Regions from separate parts of the Mesorhizobium sp. C268A genome, predicted to be linked through region 1. Evidence: predicted binding sites of a transcription regulator. Region 1 holds the regulator's gene; each other region holds the start of a gene.
The links. Region 1 encodes PhoB, which activates phosphate uptake and scavenging genes when phosphate is short. Its sites were predicted from a motif close to TGTCATNNANCTGTCAT; they were not measured.
Positions count from the first base shown of each region.

Region 2: ppk2 (polyphosphate kinase 2) is a predicted target of PhoB. The motif match lies at 1,332-1,348, and genes of this name have one in related genera.
Region 3: NKL06_RS12650 (ceramide glucosyltransferase) is a predicted target of PhoB. The motif match lies at 1,150-1,166, and genes of this name have one in related genera.
Region 4: NKL06_RS27155 (bifunctional 2',3'-cyclic-nucleotide 2'-phosphodiesterase/3'-nucleotidase) is a predicted target of PhoB. The motif match lies at 1,275-1,291, and genes of this name have one in related genera.

Region 1 covers NZ_JAMYVX010000001.1:4,050,059-4,052,258, reverse strand. The annotation lists gene NKL06_RS19775 (ROK family protein) at 1-515, shown strand, start outside; gene phoB (phosphate regulon transcriptional regulator PhoB) at 546-1,235, opposite strand; gene phoU (phosphate signaling complex protein PhoU) at 1,252-1,956, opposite strand; gene pstB (phosphate ABC transporter ATP-binding protein PstB) at 1,998-2,200, opposite strand, start outside.
Region 2 covers NZ_JAMYVX010000001.1:491,180-493,379, forward strand. The annotation lists gene NKL06_RS02535 (dihydrofolate reductase family protein) at 1-161, shown strand, start outside; gene ppk2 (polyphosphate kinase 2) at 351-1,271, opposite strand; gene NKL06_RS02545 (aldo/keto reductase) at 1,516-2,200, shown strand, end outside.
Region 3 covers NZ_JAMYVX010000001.1:2,607,809-2,610,008, forward strand. The annotation lists gene NKL06_RS12650 (ceramide glucosyltransferase) at 1-1,049, opposite strand, end outside; gene apaG (Co2+/Mg2+ efflux facilitator ApaG/CorD) at 1,271-1,663, shown strand; gene NKL06_RS12660 (Hsp33 family molecular chaperone) at 1,705-2,200, opposite strand, start outside.
Region 4 covers NZ_JAMYVX010000003.1:65,796-67,995, forward strand. The annotation lists gene NKL06_RS27155 (bifunctional 2',3'-cyclic-nucleotide 2'-phosphodiesterase/3'-nucleotidase) at 1-1,173, opposite strand, end outside; gene NKL06_RS27160 (NAD(P)/FAD-dependent oxidoreductase) at 1,315-2,200, opposite strand, start outside.

The sequences.
Region 1 (2,200 bases):
CGGGCGGCGAGTTCGGCCACATGATCCACCGTCCGGGCGGCGCGCTCTGCCGCTGCGGGCGGCGCGGCTGCGTGGAAGCCTATGCCGGAAACTACGCCATCTGGCGCAGCGCCAAAATGATGGGCGAGGATGCCGAGCCGGTCGATATCGGCGACGCTGATATGCGGGCGCTGGCCGCTCGTGCGCGAGAGACGGACGGACCGGAGCGCGAAGCCTATCGCAGGGCCGGTGAGGCGCTCGGCTTCGGCCTCGGCAGCCTGTTTGCGCTGATCGACCCGGCCCCCGTCGCCATGGTCGGCGTCAGCGCCGCCGCGTTCGACCTGATCGAACCGGCATTGCGCGAAGCGATCGCCCAGACCGCCGGCGGCCAGCACTCGAAGTCGATCTCCTTCGACACCGAGCCCAACGAGCTGCCGCTGATCCGCGAAGGCTGTGCCACGCGCGCGCTCGGCTTCGTCGACCAGGAGATTTTTGCGCCGGGTATTCAGCCCAAATCCGGCAAGCATGTCGCGTGAATGGCCGGCAACGGCGCGACGCGCAGGATCCTAGTCTTCCCTGATCGCGTAGCCGGCGCCGCGAATGGTACGGATGACATCCGGCATGCGGCCGTTGTTGACGGCCTTGCGCAGCCGCCCGACATGCACGTCGACGGTTCGCTCGTCTATATAGATCGTCTCGCCCCAGACATTGTCGAGCAGTTGGCTGCGCGAGAACACGCGGCCGGGATGGCGCATCATGAATTCGAGCAGCCGGAACTCGGTCGGTCCGAGCCTGATCTCGCTCTTCTTGCGGTAGACACGGTGCGACTCGCGGTCGAGCACGATGTCGCCGACCTTGAGCACGCTGGACAGCACTTCCGGCTTGGCCCGGCGCAGCAGCGCCTTCACGCGCGCCATGAACTCCGGCGTCGAGAATGGCTTGACCAGATAGTCGTCGGCGCCGGTGGACAGGCCGCGCACGCGATCGCTTTCCTCACCGCGCGCGGTCAGCATGATGATCGGCAGCCGCTCGGTTTCGGGCCGCACTCTAAGCCGCCGGCAGAGCTCGATGCCGGAAACAGCGGGCACCATCCAGTCGAGCACCAGGAGATCGGGCACGTTTTCCTGCAGGCGGATCTCGGCCTCGTCGCCGCGTGTCACCACCTCGACTTGATAGCCTTCGGATTCGAGGTTGTAGCGGAGGAGCACGCCTAGCGGCTCCTCGTCCTCCACGACCATGATGCGTGGCGCGATCATAGGCAGTTCACCCTCATCAGGCCGGCGTGGCCATCGCCGTCTCGTCCTGCTTCGGACGATTGGCGGGCAATTGCTGGCCGGTCAGCACATAATACGCATTTTCGGCGATGTTGGTGACATGATCGCCGATGCGCTCAAGATTCTTGGCGCAGAACAAGAGATGCGTGCAGGCGGTGATGTTGCGAGGGTCTTCCATCATGTAGGTCAAGAGCTCACGAAACACGGACGTGTATTTGACGTCGATGCGCTCGTCGTCATTCCTGAGTTTTGCAAGCGCTGCCGCATCGGTGGCGGCATATTCCTCGACGACGCCTTGCACCTGGATCAGCACCAGTTGCGCCATGGCATCGATGGAGTGCGAGAGGTCGCGCGGCGTGACGCTCAAGCCCACGGTGCCGACGCGTTTGGCGATGTTCTTGGCGAGATCGCCGATGCGCTCGAGGTCGCCGGCCATGCGGATCGAGCCGACCACGGCGCGCAGATCGTTGGCCATCGGCTGGCGCTTGGCGATCAGCGTGATGGCGCGGTCGTCCAGTTCGCGCTGGCGCGCATCCATGATGGCGTCGTCGGAAACGACACGCTGTGCCAGCGCATTGTCCGAATTGAGCAGCGCCCTGGTCGAGCCGCTGACCATCGAGCCGGCCAGATCGCCCATGTCGCGGATCAGCTTGCTGATCTGCCCGAGCTCTTCATCGAAGGAGGCGACGGTATGTTCACCCATGATCTTGGTCCTCGTGCCTGAAAATTCACCCGCCGGACGGCTCAGCCGAAGCGGCCGGTAATGTAGTCTTGGGTGCGCTTGTCGTCGGGGTTGGTGAACATCTTGTCGGTGGCGCCCTCCTCGACGAGATAGCCGAGATGGAACATCGCTGTACGCTGCGACACGCGCGCCGCCTGCTGCATCGAGTGGGTGACGATGACGATCGTGTAGTTCTGGCGCAGTTCGTCGATCAGCTCCTCGACAC
Region 2 (2,200 bases), 3.6 Mb from region 1:
AAGAGAAGCTCATCGACGAGTTGCATCTGGCGGTGTCGCCGGTGTTGCTCGGGAGGGGCGAGAGCCTGTTTGCCGGGCTGGATATGCTGAAGCTGGGTTACCAGTGCACCGAGCAGGTGGCGACAGCGCTCGCCACGCATGTGACGATCAAGCGGGTGTAGTGGCGAAGTGATAGGCGCAGGCTTCTTTCTCCCCGTTCTACGGGGAGAAATGCCCGGCAGGCAATGAGGGGCAGCGCTGCTTTTGGAGGTTAGCAGCGTCCGACGGCTGTGAATTCGTCGATGCCGGCGCTGCCCCTCATCCGCCCTTCGGGCACCTTCTCCCCGTGAAACGGGGAGAAGGAGAAGTGCTCAATACTTCTCCGGCACGTAAAGCTCGCGCGGCAGGACCTGGCGCTCGTACTCCGGGTTGAACACCCGCTCGGGCAGCGTGATTTCTTCGTGCGGCACGTCCTCATAGGGCAGCTGTTTGAGGAGATGGTCGATGCAGTTCAGCCGCGCCCGCTTCTTGTCGTTGCCTTCGACGATGTACCACGGTGCCTCTGGGATGTTGGTGCGGGCAAACGTCTCTTCCTTGGCCTTGGTGTACTGCTCCCAGCGCACGCGCGACTGCAGGTCCATCGGCGACAGCTTCCACTGCTTCATCGGATCGTGGATGCGCATCATGAAGCGCATCTGCTGTTCCTCGTCGGTGATCGAGAACCAGTATTTGACCAGCGTGACGCCGGAGCGGACCAGCATGCGCTCGAACTCCGGCACATCGCGGAAGAACTCTTCGACCTGATCGGGTTCGGCAAAGCCCATCACCCGCTCGACGCCGGAGCGGTTGTACCAGGAGCGGTCGAACAGCACGATCTCGCCGCCGGCCGGCAGATGCGGCACGTAGCGCTGGAAATACCATTGTGACTTTTCGCGCTCGGTCGGCGCCGGCAGCGCCACGACGCGGCAGATGCGCGGGTTGAGGCGCTGGGTGATGCGCTTGATGACGCCGCCCTTGCCGGCGGAATCACGGCCCTCGAAAACCACCACCAGCTTCTTCTTGTGGTAGGCAACCCAGGACTGCAGCTTGATCAGTTCCGACTGCAAGCCGATCAGGTCGCGGAAATACTGCATGCGATCGATCGACGGCGGATGCGCGTTCTTGTAGATCTTGGCGATCTCCAGCGACAGCGCCGGCTCCGAGATTTCCAGCTCATAGTCCTCATCGAGCGTGTCGGCGAGTTCGGCTTCCAGCCAATCCCTGGCCGCAGAATTCTGCTTTAGCTCATTCATTTCCAATGCTCCGCTTGCCGGCTGACATGAAACCCTGAGCCGACTTGATATAGGCCGGCAATGACGGTTTTATTGCAAGCCGCCGGCCAGCCGGTCTTCACTGCAAAGCAGCGAGGCATTGCCGATCCAGCGCCCTGGCATGGCGACAAGCCGCTCAAATTGTCCTACAAATAGCGGACCCCTTCGGGCTTCCCCGCCCTTTCCTGCTAAAACCGCCTCCCCACCAAAACTACGAGGATCTGACATGGAATACCGCACGCTTGGCCGTTCCGGCTTGAAAGTTTCGGCGCTGACCTTGGGAACCATGACCTTCGGCGGCAGCGGGCCGTTCGCTGCCGTCGGCAATTCCGATCTCGCGGAGGCCTCGCGCATCATCGACACTTGCATCGATGCCGGCATCAATCTCATCGACACCGCCAATGTCTATTCGAACGGATTGTCGGAAGAGATCATCGGCGAGGCGCTCGGCGGCAAGCGCAAGAACGACGTGCTGATCGCCTCCAAGGCGCGCATGCGGATCGGCAAGGGCCCCAATGACGAAGGCCTGTCGCGCCATCATCTGATCCGCGAATGCGAGAAGAGCCTGAAGCGCCTCAGGACCGATGTCATCGACATCTATTTCCTGCACGAATGGGACGGCGCGACGCCGCTCGAGGAAACCATCTCCGCGCTCGACACGCTGGTTGCCCAGGGCAAGATCCGCTATGTCGGCTGCTCCAACTATTCCGGCTGGCAGGTCATGAAGGCGCTCGGCATCAGCGACAGCCAGCACCAGCCGCGCTTCATCACCCAGCAGATCCACTACACGCTGGAAGCACGCGAGGCCGAGTATGAGCTCTTGCCGATCTCGGTCGACCAGGGCCTTGGCGTCTTGGTGTGGAGCCCGCTCGCCGGCGGCCTGCTGTCGGGAAAATACCGCCGCGACAGTC
Region 3 (2,200 bases), 1.4 Mb from region 1:
ATGGCGGGAAGCATCATGTCGCGGACCATCATCGCCGGGACCATGCGCAGCGACAGATGCCAGCCCTTGGCCGCGGCCAGCGCGCATTCGGGAATGTAGGCCGCCGTCAGCACGGCCATCACCGTGGCCGGCAGGCTGATGCCGGCACTTGCGGCCGCCACCAGCGCCAACGCCAACGGCACGGCGACGCCGGTCAGGATCTCGGGTGCGAAAAACAGTGGGAAGGTGACGCGGCGCAACCGCGCCCAGCGCGCCTGGCGCGACCAGATGTCGGCAAGTCGGCGCTGCCCCAGTGGTTGCTCGAAAGGCGAGGCAACGAGATTGACGTGCAGGCCCAGTCCGTTGACCAGCTTGGTTGCAGCAGCATCCTCGGCGATCTCGGCGGCCAGCGCGCGGATACCGCCATTGGTATCGAGCATCGGCTTGTTCCACAGCATGCTCTTGCCCTGGGCAAAGCCGAGACCGAGCGCCTCGCCGGCATATTGCCAGCGCGCCTGCAGCGTGTTGAGGAACGCGCATTCGACCTCGGCCCAAAAGCCATCCGGCCGAGAGCCGATCGGCGTCGAGCAGATAAGCCCGGTATTGGTCCGCCAGGCCGCCATCAGGTGCTGGACGTAATCCCTTGGCATCAGCACGTTGGAATCCGCCAGAATAACCCAATGATAGCGCGCCGCTTCCCAGCCCTTGACGCAGTTGTTGAGCTTCGGGTTGCTGCTGACGCGGTCGTCGCCGATCAGCAGCCGGGCCGGCACGTTGGGAAACAGGACGATCGCCCTGTTTATCAGTTTGACGACGGGATCGTCGGCGTGAGCGACGCAGAAGATCAGTTCGTAGCGCGGCCAGTCGAGCGAGAAGGCTCGCTGCAGCGTCTCTTGTGTGAACGGCTCCACGCCGCGCGACGGCACGACGATCGAGACCGGTGGCTGCTCGCCGGACGGCGGAGGGATAAGGCGACGCGCTTGCAGTTTCGACGAAGCAAGCAGGATGCTGGCGAGATTGGAAAGAAGCAAAGCGGAGGAAGCGAAGGCGGCTGTGAGAGCTGGTTCCATCGAGATCTGGTCACTCCGGAAAGGCCGCTCGCGGCTGCTTTGTCAGTCGACAGATGGGCCTTGAGTCGCCGGCAAGGTTTGCGCACACCAACATTGTCATGTGTCACTTAAATGACATTGTTTGTCGGCACTGCGCTTTGAGGCTGGCAGGACATGCCGCTCTGCGCGTATCAAACCGCATGGCGCGACAAATGTTCCCTGCTGCGCAACCGGAGCAGCCCATGTACCGCGCCGTCACGCGCAACATCGAAGTGCAGGTCAGACCGTTCTACCTGGAGGACCGCTCGGACCCGGCGGAGAACCGTTATGTCTGGGGCTACCAGGTGACGATCGACAACCAGTCGGACGATTTCGTGCAGCTTATGGCGCGTTACTGGCACATCACCGACGGCAGCGGCCGGGTCGAGGAAGTGCGCGGCGCCGGCGTGGTCGGCGACCAGCCTGAGCTCAATCCCGGCGACAGCTATCAATACACGTCAGGCTGCCCGCTCTCGACGCCCTCCGGTTTCATGGTCGGCCACTACACCATGCGCAACAAAAAGGGCGAGACGTTCGACGTCGCTATTCCCGCGTTTTCGCTGGATCTGCCGGGGACCCGACGGACGGTGAATTAGGGGTTTTCTCCCCGTCACTATACGGGGAGAAGGAAGAGATGCTACTGAGTTGCAAACTCCGCCGGGTCGAAGTCGTACTGCTTCGAGCAGAACTCGCAGGCGACGTGGATGCCGCCATCTTCGGTGCTGTCCTTGATCTCCTGCGCGGAAAACCCCTCGAGGATGCCGCGTATCTTGTCCCTTGAGCAGGAACATTGGTCGGCGACCGGCACGCCGCCGAAGACGCGCACGCCATGTTCGTGGAACAGCCTGTAGAGCAGCCGCTCGGCGCCGATGGTCGGGTCGATCAGCTCGGTCGGCTCGATGGTGCCGAGCAGCGCCACCAGCTCGCGCCACGAATTGTCGGCCGGCTCCTGCGTCACGTCACGCGGATCGCCGTCGCCGCCCGAAATGTCGGGCACGCGCATGCGCTCGGGTGACTGCGGCAGGAACTGCGCCAGGATGCCGCCGGCGCGCCACTGCTCACGAGCGCCGCCGGGACCTGGCGTCAGCAGCTTGGCCACCGACAGCCTGAGGTCGGTCGGGATCTGCTCCGAC
Region 4 (2,200 bases), on a different contig from region 1:
GGAATAGAGCGGCGCCGAGGTCTTGCCGACCGGTCGGCGGACATAGGCAAGTGTCGCCTCATGGTCCGCCTTCAGCGCATCGACGACGCGCTGGTCGTCCGCCACCGTCGGCTTGTTTGCCTTGTCGACGCGCTGGTAGATCGGCCTTGCCTCCGATGTGGCCGAGGCTACGCGCCATTTCGATCCGTCCCGTTCCAGAAGCAGATCGATCAGTCCCATATGCGAGCCCCAGAAACCGCCCATCACGGCGGGCTTGCCCTGCAGCGTGCCTTTCTCGGTGTCGACGCCTTCGAGCGCCTGAAAATCCTTCTTGCCGGGGAAGACGAGATGCTGATGGCCGGTGAACACCGCATCGATGCCTTCGACGCCGGCGACGAAGAAGGAGGCGTTCTCCATGCCGTCGCCCTGCTTGATATCGATGCCGGAATGCGAGAGCGCGATGACGATGTCGGCGCCCTCCTCCTTGATCTGCGGCACCCATGCCCTGGCCGCCTCGACGATGTCGCGCGTCCTGACATTGCCTTCCAGGTTCTTCAGGTCCCAGACCATGATCTGCGGCGGCACAAAGCCGATGATGCCGATCTTGATCGGCTGCTCGGCGCCCGACCCGTCCTTGATCTTCTTGTCGAGGATGACATAGGGCTTGAGGTAGAGCTTGTCGTCGCGCGGTTTGGCGGCAAGCTCGGTGCCGCGGATCAGATTGGCGCAGACGAAGGGGAAATTGGCTCCGGCCAGCACCTTGTCGAGGAACGACAGGCCGTAATTGAACTCGTGATTGCCGAGCGTCGAGCATTCATAGCCCAGCAGGTTCATGCCCTTCATGATCGGATGCAGATCGCCTTCCTTGAGGCCCTTCTCATAGGCGATGTAATCGCCCATCGGATTGCCCTGCAAAAGATCGCCATTGTCGATCAGCATCGCATTGGTGGCTTCCTTGCGCACCGCCGCGATCAGTGAGGCCGTCCGTGACAGGCCCATCGTGTCGTTGGCTTTGTCGGCGTAGTAGTCGTAAGGCAGCACATTCACATGGATGTCGGTGGTCTCCATGATCCTCAGATGCGCCTGATTGGCCTGCGCGCGGGCGGAAAACGGATGGAGCATGATCAGCGCCCCGCTGGCGGCCGTACCGGCAAGAAAACTACGGCGGGAGACGGGGTAATTGAGATGCGGCATTGGTTTTCCTTCCCAGCGACGTGACAAGATCCCAGCCCCGGGCGGAAGCTTCGCGCCGAAAACCGGCCATGTCCATCGGGAAGTCAGTCGATCAGCAAAAGGTGACGGCTGGATGAATATCCTTGGCCGCGGTTGAGAACCTCAGCCCTTGTCATCGTCGCCCTGGGTGATCAGCCGCGCGCTGCGCTGGCCGGTGAAATAGATCCATAGCCAGCTAAGCGACACCGAGAGCCGGTTGCGGAAACCGATCAGGAAGTAGATATGCGCCACGCCCCACAGCCACCAGGCAAGCCATCCCGTGAGCTTGATCGAGCCGAAATCGATCGCGGCTGCCCACTTGCCGATCGTCGCCAGGTCGCCGGCATGTTTGTAGCGGAAAGGCCGCGGCGCGCCATCGCCGGCCAGCCGCGCCCTGATCGTCGCGGCGACATGCTTGCCCTCCTGCTTGGCCGAGGGCGCCACGCCGGGCACCGGTTTGCCGTCCGGCCGCAAGACATGCGCGGTGTCGCCGATGACGAAGATTTCAGGACTGTTCGGCACGGTCAGATCGGGCTCGACCATTACCCTGCCCGCCCGGTCCACCGGCGCGCCCAGCCACTCTCCCGCGGGTGAAGCCGCCACGCCGGCGGCCCACAGGATGGTTCGCGCCGGCAGATGCGTATCGCCAAAGACGACGCCTTCGGCATCGAGGCGCGTGACGGCGCGGCCAAGCTCGACCGTGACGCCCCGCCGCTCCAGCGCCTTGCGCGCATAGTCGGACAGCTTTGGCGCGAAATTGGCTAGGATCCTGTCTCCGGCCTCGACCAGCACCACACGCGCCTCACGCGTGTCGATGTTGCGGAATTCGCCGCGCAGCGTTTCATGCGCGAGTTCGACAATGGTGCCGGCAAGCTCCACGCCGGTCGGGCCGCCGCCGACGATGACCAGTGTCAGCAGTGCCTGGCGCTTGGCCGGATCGGTCTCGCGCTCGGCCTGCTCGAAGGCGAGCAGGATGCGCCGCCGAATGGTGGTTGCGTCTTCAAGCGTC